3 regions of the Bacillus infantis NRRL B-14911 genome follow, and region 2 is predicted to be linked to each of the others. Evidence: riboswitches for the same ligand, from Rfam matches in the RefSeq annotation. Region 2 holds a riboswitch; each other region holds the start of a gene.

Region 1 (4,615 bases), 1.4 Mb from region 2:
CGGAAGGAGGGAAGCTTCATATTCTGTATCAAACTCAAGATTTTTCTCGTTCGTTTCGATATCGTCAATTGTTGCCTTGATTTTATCTACGCCTTCTTTAAGCGTGATAAGGCCTTCTTTTTCAAGCATAGTCAGGATACGGCCGTGATCAGCAACTGAATTGCTCATCAGGACTTTCGCACCGTCTGGAAGTTCATCAAGGCTCTTGTATTTCTTTGAATACACACCGATCGGCTCAATGTGGATTCCGCCTGCATTGACGAAATCATAGTCATTTTCTTCAATTTGCGCTTCAAGGTACGGGATATGCTGGAAATAGTTTGCATCAAGCTCTCCGGAATTCAATGCTTGGTTAGGCAGGATATAGTCCTGGAATGTTACGACTTCAAGTTCAATGCCCTTTTCTTCCAAAAGCGGCTTAGCTTCTTCAAGAATTTCAGCGTGCGGGACATTGGAAGCTCCCACAACCAGTTTGGATGTTTCTTCTTTCCCGCTGTCCGCATTTCCGCCGTCAGCATTATCTTCAGATGTTCCGCATGCTGAAATGACGAGCGCTACGGCAAGTGCCAATACAAGTGATAACCATTTTTTCATTAGTTAAGTCTCCTTTTATCGTTTGTCTAGTTTAGAAGTTATGATATCTCCAATTACTTGGAGGATAAACACAATCAGCAGGATGACGATGGTCGCCATCAAGGTTACATCAAAGCGGTTCCGCTGGAAGCCTTCCAGATAAGCAAGGTTCCCAAGTCCTCCTGCACCGATGACTCCTGCCATTGCGGTAAAGCCCACAAGCGAGATGGCTGTAACAGTAATGCCCGATACAAGAGCCGGCATGGATTCAGGGAGGAGCACCTTAAAGATGATTGTGCTCGTTCTTGCACCCATTGACTTGGCTGCTTCAATGACGCCTTTATCAATTTCCCGCAAAGCAATTTCAACCATACGGGCATAAAATGGTGCCGCACCGATGATCAGTGCAGGCAAGGCGGCATTTTCTCCGATCATGCTGCCCACAAGGAATTTCGTGAACGGGATCAGCAATACGATTAAAATGATGAACGGGATGGACCTGAATACATTGACAAACGCCGCTATAATTTTATTGATGAGTGCATTTTGCCAGATGTTCCCCCTGGAAGTAAGGAAAAGCAGCAGGCCGAGCACAATCCCCAATACGAATGTAACCAGTACAGAAATGCCAGTCATATAAAGCGTTTCATTCGTTGCTTCCCACATCTTATCCCAGTTAACATTTGGGAAAAATTCATTAAGCATTCGAAATCACCTCCACGCCAACCTGCTGTGCATGGATATATTCAATCGCTTTGGCAATTTCGTCAGCCTGCCCATCTAGATGGATGAACAATGTTCCATAAGAGCCGTTTTGAGTCTGCGAGATTTTCCCTTGAAGGATATTAACTGTCAACTCAAAGGAACGGATCAGATTCGTGATGAGCGGCTGTTCAGCCGATTCCCCGACGAAGGACAGCTGTACGACTTTTCCATGCGGATACAATCCAAGCAAGGCCTCTGCAGTCTCTTTTGTTTCCTCAGGTTCTGTGACCTGCTGGACGAATCTCTTTGTGATCTGCTCGCGCGGATTTTTAAACACTTCCAGGACAGGGCCGATTTCCACGGCCTTTCCGCCTTCCATGACAGCTACCCGATGGCAGATCTTCCTGATTACATGCATTTCATGAGTAATAAGTACAATGGTCAGTCCCAGGCGGCTGTTGATGTCCACTAGCAGATCCAGAATGGAATCCGTTGTCTGCGGGTCAAGCGCCGAGGTTGCCTCATCGCACAGAAGCACCTTCGGGTTATTCGCAAGCGCCCTGGCAATCCCGACGCGTTGCTTCTGCCCGCCGCTCAGCTGGGAAGGGTAAGCATCCTCACGGCCGTCAAGGCCGACAAGGTTGATGAGCTCATTTACTCTTTTTTCTCTTTCCTGGCGCGCAACCCCCGCAATTTCCAGCGGGAATGCAATATTGTCTCTTACGGTCCTTGACCAGAGAAGGTTAAAGTGCTGGAAGATCATGCTGATTTCCTGGCGCGCTTTGCGCAGCTCCGCACCCCTGATTTTTGAGATCTCCCTGCCGGCTACCGTAACCGTTCCCTCTGAGGGAAGCTCAAGCCCGTTCAGCATCCGGATCAAGGTGCTTTTCCCTGCACCGCTGTAGCCGATCACTCCGAAGATTTCACCTTCCTTGATTTCAAGGTTGACATCATCAACTGCTTTGACCGGGCCTTTTTTTGACGAATATATCTTTTTAACATCTTTTATTGAAATCAATTGCCGTATTCACCTCTTTTATATCCAATTAGACAAATGGCTTTACAGAGATATATCATCCTGCCAATCCCCATAAGAGTAGTTTCCTGAAACCAGGGCAAGATTATTCCATGGCTTCAAGACAGGAGACTTTTCTGTAAAAATAAAAATGCCTTTCTGCATGTGAGCAGAAAGGCATGATGGAAAAACCTTTCTCTCATCTGCCAAAGCTAAAAGCTTTGTGTGAATTGGCACCATTTCAATAAACATTGACGGTTGCCGGGCTTCATCGGGCACATCCCTCCACCTCTCTTGATAAGAGCTATCATATATGAAGTTCATTTTCATTCATTAGCCATTTTTGAATTACGAGTGCTATCGTATCATGGATGAAAAAGGGTGTCAACAACAAAGTTTAATTCTAAAAATTACCGGCTGAATCCTGAAGTTCACACCTTCCCTGCCAGTGAATGGCTTCCGGTTGCGGCTTCAATTGCCTGCTCCAGGTCCTCGATGAGATCTTCGGCATTTTCTATGCCAACAGAAATGCGGATTAGATCCTCCGGCACCCCTGCTGACTTCAGGCCTTCTGAATCAAGCTGCTGGTGAGTGGTGCTGGCAGGATGGATGATGAGGCTTTTTGCATCGCCGACATTGGCTACATGCGCCCACAGTTCCAGGCTGTTGATCAGCTTGGCACCGGCCTCCCTGCCTCCCTCAATTCCAAATACAGCCACAGCTCCGGCTCCTTTAGGCAAATACTTATCAGCAAGTGCCTTATCAGGATGGCCTTCATCCCCCGGATAAAGCACCCAGGTCACAGCAGGGTGATTCTTTAGATACTCTGTCACTTTCTTTGTATTGCTGATATGCTCCTTCATCCTCACATGCAGTGTTTCAAGACCGAGAGTGAACTGGAATGCGTTCTGCGGGCTAAGTGCTGGCCCCAGGTCCCTCAGCAGCTGGACTCTGGCTTTGACGATAAAAGCTGCCGCGCCGATTGCTTCACTGTACACCAGGTTATTGTAGCTTGGGTCCGGATTGGTGAAGCCAGGGAATTTGACTGAATTCCAGTCAAAACGACCTGCGTCTACTATGACGCCCCCCATTGTCGTCCCATTTCCCAGCAGCCATTTTGTCGCTGAGTGGATTACGATGTCTGCCCCAAAATCAATCGGCCTGCAGAGATATGGAGTGGCAAAGGTATTATCAACTATCAGCGGAATACCTGCTTCATGGGCAATTTCCGCCACTTTCTCAATATCGAGGACCTTTAAGCTTGGATTGCCGATTGTTTCAGCGAATACAGCTTTTGTTTTTTCATTGATGGCCTCCCTGAAATTTTCCGGGTCATCGGGATTGACCAGCTTTACATTGATTCCGTATTTAGGAAGAGTGACGGCAAATAAATTATATGTCCCTCCATAAAGATTTGAAGCTGCTACAATTTCATCTCCGGCCTGGGCAATGTTCAGGATGGCAAGAGTGATGGCAGCCTGGCCGCTTGCAACAGCAAGTGCCCCTACGCCGCCTTCAAGCAGTGAGACCCTTTCCTCAAATACAGTAACTGTCGGATTATGGATTCTTGTATAGATATAGCCCGGCTCCTTTAAGCCGAACAGATTGGCGGCGTGCTCTGTATTCTGGAACTGATAAGCATTATTCTGATAGATCGGCACTGCCCTTGCCCCTGTTGCAGGGTCAGGCTGCAGTCCTCCATGTACACCAAGTGTTTCAAATCGATAGTTCTTTTGCTTCTCTGCCATTGTTATCTCTCCTTCGGGTTATCAGATATTTTCATTATGCCGGATCACTGCTGGTAACAATAAAAGCCCCTCTGCAGAAGAGGGGCTTTTTCGCTCAACTTATCTGCCAGAGATCATGCTCTGCTGGAATTAGCACCGTTCTATTGCCGGTTGCCGGGTTTCATCGGGCCAGTCCCTCCACCTCTCTTGATAAGAAATATGAAATTTTTAGCGTGCTTGAAGTTAAAATGATAGTATCATAACCAGCAAAAAAGAGTCAACTGATTTTTTAGAAAGTTCAGTTTTATATTTCTATGAATGTTCGACAAATAGAAAGGCTTATGACAATTTCCCGAGAAATATCCGCTTATCATACAATCTTTGCTGTATTTGTTCTTCCAGAAGGCTCTGAAAGCCTTCTGAATACGACAAAAAAGTATGTAGAGCCTATTAAATATAAGACTGCAGTTATGGTGAAGACAATAGAATATCCCCAATAGTCTCCGTATTTGATGACAAGGCCTGTAGAGACAGGGCCCATCACTGCCCAGCCCAGATTGAACACCATCTGATTCACCGAGCTGGCCAGGCCTCT
Region 2 (4,615 bases):
TATCTCCTGATTCGTGTTCTGGATCGGATAATCCGGATTGAATGCTTCTATGAGTTTGCCTCCATGAGGCATAGGTAGTGACATTTTCATCAGCCTTTCCTTGCTAGTTTATAAGTTTCATTTTCCGGCAGGGCCGTATTCTGCCTTCCCATCAGGAAACGGACACCGAATACAGAAATAAGGACTCCAGCCATGGCAACAATCGGGTAAAAGTCATGCTTAATGATGATTTGGATCAAGGTATAGCTCAGTACCATCGACAGTACTGGCGACACAAGCCATACACCGAGGAGCCTGATGACAATTTCTTTCTGGAAAACAGAGCGCCCCTGGCCGGCAAAGCCGATTCCGATGATGGAGCTTGTCGTGATCTGGGTCAAGGGGACGGGAATCCCGAATAAGGATGCAGCAGTGACAATGCCTGCCCCGGTACCAGAAATGATGCATCCTTCTTCGAGCCGGATATCAGTGATTTTCTTTCCGTTTGTCTCCAGCACTTTACTGCCGAGAAAAACAGCGCCTGCGGCGACGAATATACCGCCCCAGAAAATCCCTGCCTCTGGCGGGAGGATGTCAGCACCAACAAGGGGGCCAACCGCATTGGCAACATTATTCATGCCGGCCGAAAAGGCTTCAAACAATCCCATGAGTGTGACCAGGAAGCCAAGGAAGCGGATGGTGCCCGGCTTTTTGGTCTTCTTGGTTGAGCGGAGTATCCTGATCAGCTTCGCTGCAATGACAGCAATGATAAAAGCGGCCAGCGGCGTAATCAGCCAAAAAGAAATGATCCACAAGAGCTTGGAAGCAAATAAAGATTGATAAGCAATCCCTGCCCCTACAACTGATCCGACTGTCACCTCACTGGTCGACAGCGGAATTCCGAAAATATTGGCCAGGAAAAGCGACAGTGCTGCAGAGGCAAGGACAATCAGGGCTATGCTCACGGTGAAAGTGCTTTTCGGCACAATCCCGCTTCCCATCGTTTTGACAACCTCGCCCCCTCCGAGCCAGGCGCCAAGGAATACGGCGGCTCCGCACAGCAGGAGAGCAGTCTTTCGGCTTTTGATGGATCCTGATCCGTATGCAATCCCCATCGAGGCAGCTGCCCCGCTTGCTCCTATATTCATGGCAAAGAATAGTCCAATGGTCATTGCTATTGCTGCAAGCATGGTCATGCCCCCCTTTCACCCGGAATGCAGGCCGCATTCCGTCTTGCCGGTCCCAGCCCACCTGCCTGCCCTGCTGTCCCCGCCAACTCCTGCAGCCCTTGTACAGGGAAAGCATCCAATGCTTGGATACCCATTGTCATGGAGGTTATTATATGGGAGATCTTTTTTACGGATATGCTCCCAAACTTCCTCCCAAGTCCAGTGAATAAGAGGGCAGATTTTTACATTTTGAAATTTGCTGTCCTTGTTTAAAAATTGCGCCCCAGCCCTGGATGCAGACTGATCCCTCCTCAGCCCGGAAATCCAGGCGATTTTGTCTTTCATGGCTTCCTGGAGCGGAATGATCTTCCGGATGCTGCAGCAGCGGTCCGGCTCTCTTTTCCACAGTGCCGGTCCATAGGCTTCCCGCTGGTCATCCAAAGAAAGGGAAGGAAGCTTCCTTTCAATATTCAGCTCCGGAAAACGCTCCTGCACCCTTTCAATGACCTCATAGGTTTCCGGAAAATGGAGCCCGGTATCCAGGAAAATAATATGGGCATCAGGCTTTATCCCTGTGATAAGATCAATCAGTACAATCGCCTCAGCCCCGAAGCTTGAGGCGTAGCTGATATCTTGCGGGCTGTAATGGCTATAGGCCCATTCCAGCACTTTTTGTGCTCCTTTGAATCCATCGTTTTCAGGGAATGATGGCGGTTCCCAGCTGGTGTATGTTACGGTGGTGCTCATTTCAGTGCTCCTTTCATGGTGCCTTCTGTTTTTTGACTGATTTTTAACAAGAAAAAAGGCAGCCTTCCTCCCGCTTTTGGGAAAAAGACCGCCTCTAGTTTGTCTAGTCAGCGCGCTTTATTAGATTGAAGGCGAACCTTTTCATTCTTCTCAATTTGAATGACCTTGCCATCCTGCACCACAAGTGTGATGCTTCCAAACTTTACAGACTGCAGCATCCTTTGCAGATGTGCGGCCACTTCCTCCCAATCAGCATGCTTCAGATCGGCTCGCCTCCTTTTTGAATGGCTGGGATGGGGACAAGGAGGAAAAAGAAAACGCCTTTTCCAACAGGAAAAGGCGCATTTCGCATACTTGCACCTTATCTCCCAAAATGCTGGACATTTTGCTGGAATTGGCACCTTGCTTTTAGCAGGTTGCCGGGCTTCGATGGGCCAGTCCCTCAGCCACTCTAGATAAGTGATATAATCAGGAGCGTTTGCTCTGATTTATTTTATTGAAATTAATCCTACCATACCCATATGATTTGTCAACGAGTTAACGAAAAGTTTTCTAATAATTTTTTTAATTAGGAAAATATGCTCATTTTATCTGATTCTCAAATTCCCACTCCTCTTTCCCGATTAAATAAAGAACCAGCAGGATGTCTTCCAGCTGCCTGAATGACTTTCGTTCCGGATCGATATCGAGCTTTGGCAGGAGTGAATAAGAAAGTTTTTTTGTGAGCTCTTCTCTTTTGCCTATAGGGAGCTGGAGCAGCCTCTCACTATAGGTCTTTAAAAGCTTCCACTCCTCGGCGCCAATCTTCCTGACAGTCCACTCGTCCATATATATATCTTCCTTTTTCAGGCCTCTTTCCTGGATTTCTTTTTCAATCCCGGTCATTTTACCCGGCTTCTTCTTTTTCCGTTCATGCACGACCACTGTCCCGGCAGCCAGATCGCCGACCCGTTTATGCCTGGAATGAAAAAATACCATCAGAATGCCAAGCAGATAGTACACCGGCAGGGAGTCTATGATGCGGAGGAGATTTCGGATAAAGCTTGAGAGCAATGTGATGCTCTGGCCGTTATCCTGAATGACCCTTATTCCCATGATCTTTTTCCCCAGTGTCCTTCCTGCCCAAAAATATTCCAATACAAAAAAATATCCCCAGTTGACCAGAAAAAGGCAAATTAGCATAATGGCGAACGGCCATGAAAGAAAAGTATCATCAAGAAAGAATGCTGCGGCACTGGAAGCATAAAAAGCAAATAAAAGAATGCTCGCCAGATTGAATACCATAAGGATCAGCTGATCGATGATGAGGGCCCCGGCCCTGCTGCCAAGTCCGGCAGGCTGGAATTGAAGCGATACAAATTCAGGTGTTTTGATAAGAATTGTTTCTGTTTGCATGATGCACCCCATTTCCTGGAAGTTTTGCCTGTATCTCACTCTCCCTATGATTTATAATGGAGATACAACTTTTATGGTTACAGGCAGGTGATTAGATTGAATAGTAAACAGTTCATCAAGCAGCATCGGGAAAACTGGCAGGAGCTCGAGGAGCTGCTCGCCAGGATGAAAAGACGAAAAGCCGCAGGAACTGATTTGGCCCGGTTTGACAGGCTGTATCAGAAAGCAGCACAGAATCTTTCATTCTCCCGGACTTTCTTTCCAGACGAAGAAGTGACTTTTTATTTAAATGATCTTGTCGCAAAGGCGCATAATCTTTTATATAAAAGCCAATCCTCCAGTATGGCCCAGCTGAAAGATTTCTTCCAGATCAAGTTTGTGCGGCTATTGTTCGAGCAATGGAAATTTGTCGTTGCCAGCATGCTCCTTTTCACATTGGGCGGTTTGGGGAGTTTCTTTGCTGTGATCCATGATCCGCTTTCAATCCATTCGATTCTCCCGGCCGAGATGTCCGGGGCAATTGATCCCCAGAGGCTCGGCGAGAATGAAGGTGCGGTCGATTCTGCGGTCATGTCAGCAAGCATCATGACCAATAATATCCGTGTCGCAATCCTCGCATTTGCCGGCGGTATCACCTTTGGGATTTTGACCGTTTATCTTATGATTTATAATGGCATCATTGTAGGCGCCATTGCCGGCCTGTTTTGGTCTCACGGAAAATCTTATGAATTCTGGGCCTATATTGTCCCCCATGGGATGATAGAGCTTACCGCGATATTCATCGCGGGCGGAGCCGGCCTGCTTATGGGATATAAGCTTCTGGTCCCGGGCAGATACTCCCGGGGCTATCAGCTGAAAACCAAGGCAAAAAGGTCGGTTCAGCTGCTACTGGGAACTATTCCGCTCTTCATCATCGCCGGATTGATCGAGGGGTTTATCACCCCTTCCCCGCTCCCGCTGGAAATGAAGTATATGGCTGCCTTCCTGACGGTCCTTGGACTGCTGTTTTATGCCTGGTCAGGCTGGCTCCTGGATCAAAAGCGAAAACGCCTGGTTCATCCCCTGCAAGCTCCATAAATATTTGCAGGGGTATATGCTATGGATGCTCTAAAAAACAGTTTCGCGCTCCCGACAGCTCACTGAGTGCCGGTGAGATAAACAAAATCTCTCCATGTAAATGGCAGAAATTAAAGAAGCCCCCGATTCAACACATTGATATAATGGGACACAGCAGCTGCTGCGAGACCTCCTTCAGGCGCTTCCGCCATTTGCAGGCCTTGTTTTTCCCATCTCAGCTTTTCCCGCTTTGCAATAAGGATCTGCTG
Region 3 (4,615 bases), 940 kb from region 2:
CTGTTTGATAAAAAGGAAGGAGAGATGGAAGAAATGCTGGAAATGCATAATGAGAAACAAAAGGTTATCGAAAATTTCATCACAAAAGAAGGGAAGCTCAAGAATATACCGGCACAGCGCAAGAAAAAGCTGTTTATCTTTGAGCATATTGCTTCAGGTCTGAAAATGGGAAAGAAATATCCTGAAAAAGAGCTTAATGAGTATATAAAGAAATTCCATGAAGACTATGCGACGATCAGGAGAGAATTTATCGTCAATCATTTCATGTACAGGGAAAACAGCGTTTATGAGTTGAACCCCCGTGAAATGTGGGCTAAGCCGGAGTAGCTTGATATGGCCTATATGTATGAGCATATACCTGGAACTGATTTTGTCCCAGTCTTTGCTTCGGCTGTTCTTGATGGCCTTATACCAGGTGAGGTACAGGAGAGGCAAGGAAGTCTGCTGATATCCCTCACCAGCGGCATCCACTATGCCGCGGGACGAGCGGGAGAAGGGTCATTTGACCTGCTGGCAGGAAAATTGGATGAAGCAGAGAAAAATGGGAGGCGGTTCACACTTTTTTCCGGCTCTGCCGAACTGGATCAATTCATATCCGGCCAGTTTGGAGAGAGGCTCAATAAGCATCACCGCCATTCCTTTCAAAATTTTTCGCCGGTTCCTAAACTGTCTACCAAAAGCAGCGAAGTCTCCTTTTTTCCGCTGGATAGGGAGTCAGCAGGTGAATATCCTGAGTTCCGAATGGATTATTTCAGCACATACTGGGGATCCATTGAGCATTTTCTGAGATCCGGATTCGGCATCAGGGTGCTGATGGGAGAGCAGGCAGCCGGTGAATGTGTTTCTATATTCAGGAGCAATGAATTTGCCGAAATGGATATCCATATAGCAGAAAGTGCCAGGGGAAAGGGGCTGGGAGCCATGCTTGCTGCGAGATTCATTAAAACTGCCCTGGGAAAAAATCTGCAGCCGCGCTGGGATTGCAGCGCGGCCAATCTGGCAAGTAAGAAGCTTGCAGAAAAACTGGGTTTTTCTGAACCTGCGGAATACCTTGTTTTCACCCTGCCGAAACAAGGCTGACAATCCTGCATAAATCCTTTGCATCTGCGATTTCCCTGCGCTGAAGGATCAGGTTTCTCCCTGCAGCCAGTGCAGCTCTCTTGGCAGCCAGGCGCGCCTTTTTGTCTTCTATCCCGTCAAGGTCAGCAACATGGGCCAGTCCGATTGTCCTTCTTATCAGCTCACAGCCTGCAAAACCAACCGCATCTTCCCAATATTTCTGAAGCACAGCGGATAGAAAACCTTCTGTTCCAGCAAAAGGATCTTTATTATCCTTCTGCCATAAAAGAGAGAAATCATCTGAGAAAGTTCCCCAGAATGTTTCAATATGATGATCTATAAGTCTCGTTTTCTCAGGATTGGCGATAGACTGGAATAACAGATTGGCAATCACCTGTCCGATATCAAAACCTGCAGGGCCGTAGAAAGCAAATTCCGGGTCGATGACTTTTGTCTCCGCATCGGAAGCAAAGATGCTTCCTGTATGCAAATCACCGTGAAGCAGCGCCTCCGCTTCATTTAAGAAAATTTTCCTGAGGCGCGCTGCCTCGAGTTTCAATACTGAATCAGCCCATAAGGCTTCTGCATCGCCTTTCAGCTCTTCTTCAAAATCATTGGTCGGGCTATTGAAATAAGGATCTGCAAATATCAGGTCTTCCGTAATTTTGCACAGCTCCGGGTTGTAAAAATCTTTGGCAAGCTTTTTCTTATCAGCCTGAAGAAGGCCGTAGTCCGAGGTATAGAACAAAGTTCTTGCCAGGTAGTTTCCAAGATGGCCGGAAAGCAGCGGATATTCTTTTCCAGAGATCAGCCCTGTACGGCTGATCTCCAGGTGTGAAAGATCTTCCATCACAGTCACCGCGAGCTCTTCATCATTGTAGAAAACTTCCGGCACAAAATCCGGAGCAAGCTTTTTAAAAAGTTTAAGCGCTTCTGCTTCAATAGCAGCCCTTTTCAAGGTCAGCGGCCAGCTTTCGCCTACTACCTTGGCAAAAGGGAGAGCCTGCTTGATAATCAGGCTTTTTCCTGTCCCGTTTTCCTTGATCCTAAAGACAAGGTTAAGATTTCCGTCGCCTATTTCTTCCGTGGCTAAAGATGCATTTCCGGGAAACTGGCCAAGGCTTACAGCGAGTTCCGCGGCTGTTTTTTCTGTCAGCGGAGCATATTTATTTTTTACGAGTGTCATCATTTTTCCCTCCTGAATTTGGAGGCTTTATTTATCCATCAGGACATAAAAAAGCCTCTTTCTCATGCTGAAAGAGGCTTGAAGTATTGAGCTTCGCACCTCTTATCTGCCAGAAAGCCAAGCTTTCTGCTGGAATTAGCACCGTGCCTTATGGAGGAATTCTCCGGCGCAAGGATTGCGCCCCATCTCACGATGGAATTACGGTCGGTTGCTGGGCATCATCGGGCCAAGTCCCTCTGCCTGCTCTTGATAAGAGAATATAAGTTTGTATAAACGGCTGCCGCCAGCCATTTGAAAAAATAGTAACAGCGGCATATGTTTTCTGTCAATAAAAATTTAAAAAATTCTAATAGAATTCAGGTTTGCGGTCCGTAAAAACTGGGATGCGTGCCCTCACTTCCTCTACAAGCCTGAGGTCGAGATCTGCTGAAAGGATTTCTTCGTGCTCTGAAGCCTCTGCAACGACTTCGCCCCATGGATTGATGATGATGGAGTGGCCGGCAAATTGATTGGCCGGATCAGATCCGGCCCTGTTGCAGGCAACCACATAGCATTGATTTTCAATGGCTCTTGCAATCAGCAGCGCGCGCCAATGGGCGAGGCGGGGCAGGGGCCATTCAGCCACGACGAAAATGGCTTCTGCTCCTTCAAGTGCATGCTTGCGGATCCATTCAGGAAAACGGATATCGTAGCAGATAAAGCCGGCCATGGGATGGCCATTCAGATTGAAAGAAGCATCCCCGCTCCCGGGTGACAGGTGGAGATGTTCATCCATCAGTTGAAAAAGGTGCAGCTTGCTGTATTGGTGCAGGAGTTCACCTGTGCTGCTGACTGCAAGCAGGGTGTTGAAAACACCATCCTCTGTTTTATTTGCGACGCTTCCTCCAATGAAGGCAGCATGATGCTTATGGGCCATAGTCTGCAAAAACCGGATGCTTGATTCTGCGTGCCTGTCCCCGATTTCTTCCAGTCGGGTTAAATCATAGCCCGTTGTCCACAGCTCAGGCAGCACGATGATATCGGGATTGTCTTTGCTTGCGCGCTCGATCAGCGTTTCAGCTTTTTCGTAATTTTTCTCAGGGCTGCCAAAGGAGATGTCCATTTGGATGCAGGATATTTTCATAGGGTAAACCTCCGTATGCAAAGGATAAAATGATAAAATTGCAGAATATTTCTTTACTTCCTGCCTTTTACGTTATATCTTTGTCATTGGTTTTTCAAATAAAAATTTAATCCACATGTAAAGCAGGTGACTATGTGATGAAAATATTTCCTCAATCTGAACTGTTGCAAAGTCTGCCAAAGCAGTTCTTTGCAACATTGGTGCAAAAAGCAGCCAGGTATGCCGGGCAGGGGCATGATGTCATCAATCTTGGCCAGGGAAACCCTGACAGGCCCACACCGCCGCATATCGTCAGGAAACTTCAGGAAGCAGCCGAAAATCCCCTTAATCATAAATATTCCCCTTTTCGCGGTCAGCACAGCCTGAAAGCTGCAGCAGCTGAATTTTACAAAAGGGAATATGGTGTGGACCTTGATCCGGAAAAGGAAATAGCTATTTTATTCGGCGGGAAGGCTGGCCTGGTTGAAATTCCTCAATGTCTTCTCAATCCAGGGGAAACGATCCTTGTTCCTGACCCGGGGTATCCTGATTATTGGTCAGGAGTGGCCCTTGCGAAAGCTTCTATGGCTGTCATGCCCCTGAAAGAAGAGAATCATTTTCTGCCGGATTATGGTGAGCTTTCTGAGCAGGACATCGAATCAGCCAGGATGATGTTCCTCAATTATCCGAATAATCCGACCGGAGCCACGGCTACGAAGGAATTTTTCGAAGAAACGGTCCGCTTTGCAGCGGAAAATGAAATTTGCGTTGTTCATGATTTCGCCTACGGTGCAATTGGCTTTGACGGCAAAAAGCCAGTCAGCTTCCTGCAGACGGAAGGGGCAAAGGAAACAGGCATTGAAATTTATACACTCTCTAAAACTTACAATATGGCAGGCTGGAGAGTGGGGTTTGCGGCTGGGAATGAAAGTGTGATTGAAGCCATCAATCTTATGCAGGATCATCTGTATGTCAGCCTTTTTGGTGCTGTGCAGGAAGCGGCAGCAGAGGCTTTGTCCGGGCCGCAGGCATGTGTGGATGAACTGGTGCAGGTCTATGCTTCCAGGCGGAAAGCTTTTATTGAAGGCCTTAGGGAGATAGGCTGGGATGTTAAAGCACCGCTAGGATCATTTTTTGCCTGGCTGAAAGTTCCGGAAGGCTGGACGTCTGAGCAATTTGCCGATGTTCTGCTCGAAAAAGCGCAAGTAGTTGTGGCTCCCGGCATCGGATTTGGCGAATATGGAGAAGGATATGTCCGCGCAGGTCTG

What was found. A riboswitch is a leader RNA that binds a small molecule or an ion and turns the genes downstream of it on or off. The one in region 2 is predicted to bind S-adenosylmethionine.
Region 1: another riboswitch for S-adenosylmethionine. It lies ahead of N288_RS19640 (methionine ABC transporter ATP-binding protein); the one in region 2 lies ahead of N288_RS24725 (YezD family protein).
Region 3: another riboswitch for S-adenosylmethionine. It lies ahead of mtnK (S-methyl-5-thioribose kinase); the one in region 2 lies ahead of N288_RS24725 (YezD family protein).

The regions. Positions count from the first base shown of each region.
Region 1 covers NC_022524.1:3,877,918-3,882,532, forward strand. Annotated here, with positions in the region: gene N288_RS19630 (MetQ/NlpA family ABC transporter substrate-binding protein) at 1-594, opposite strand, end outside; gene N288_RS19635 (methionine ABC transporter permease) at 610-1,278, opposite strand; gene N288_RS19640 (methionine ABC transporter ATP-binding protein) at 1,271-2,296, opposite strand; SAM riboswitch class I at 2,490-2,597, opposite strand; gene N288_RS19650 (O-acetylhomoserine aminocarboxypropyltransferase/cysteine synthase family protein) at 2,725-4,041, opposite strand; SAM riboswitch class I at 4,138-4,237, opposite strand; gene N288_RS19655 (MFS transporter) at 4,391-4,615, opposite strand, start outside.
Region 2 covers NC_022524.1:2,466,896-2,471,510, forward strand. Annotated here, with positions in the region: gene sat (sulfate adenylyltransferase) at 1-84, opposite strand, end outside; gene N288_RS12330 (inorganic phosphate transporter) at 90-1,169, opposite strand; gene N288_RS12335 (phosphoadenylyl-sulfate reductase) at 1,185-1,895, opposite strand; gene N288_RS24725 (YezD family protein) at 2,003-2,134, opposite strand; SAM riboswitch class I at 2,254-2,357, opposite strand; gene N288_RS12345 (RDD family protein) at 2,478-3,290, opposite strand; gene N288_RS12350 (stage II sporulation protein M) at 3,387-4,367, shown strand; gene N288_RS12355 (DUF58 domain-containing protein) at 4,478-4,615, opposite strand, start outside.
Region 3 covers NC_022524.1:1,529,868-1,534,482, forward strand. Annotated here, with positions in the region: gene N288_RS07790 (DUF2087 domain-containing protein) at 1-327, shown strand, start outside; gene N288_RS07795 (GNAT family N-acetyltransferase) at 334-1,080, shown strand; gene mtnK (S-methyl-5-thioribose kinase) at 1,058-2,248, opposite strand; SAM riboswitch class I at 2,345-2,501, opposite strand; gene N288_RS07805 (carbon-nitrogen family hydrolase) at 2,592-3,368, opposite strand; gene N288_RS07810 (pyridoxal phosphate-dependent aminotransferase) at 3,506-4,615, shown strand, end outside.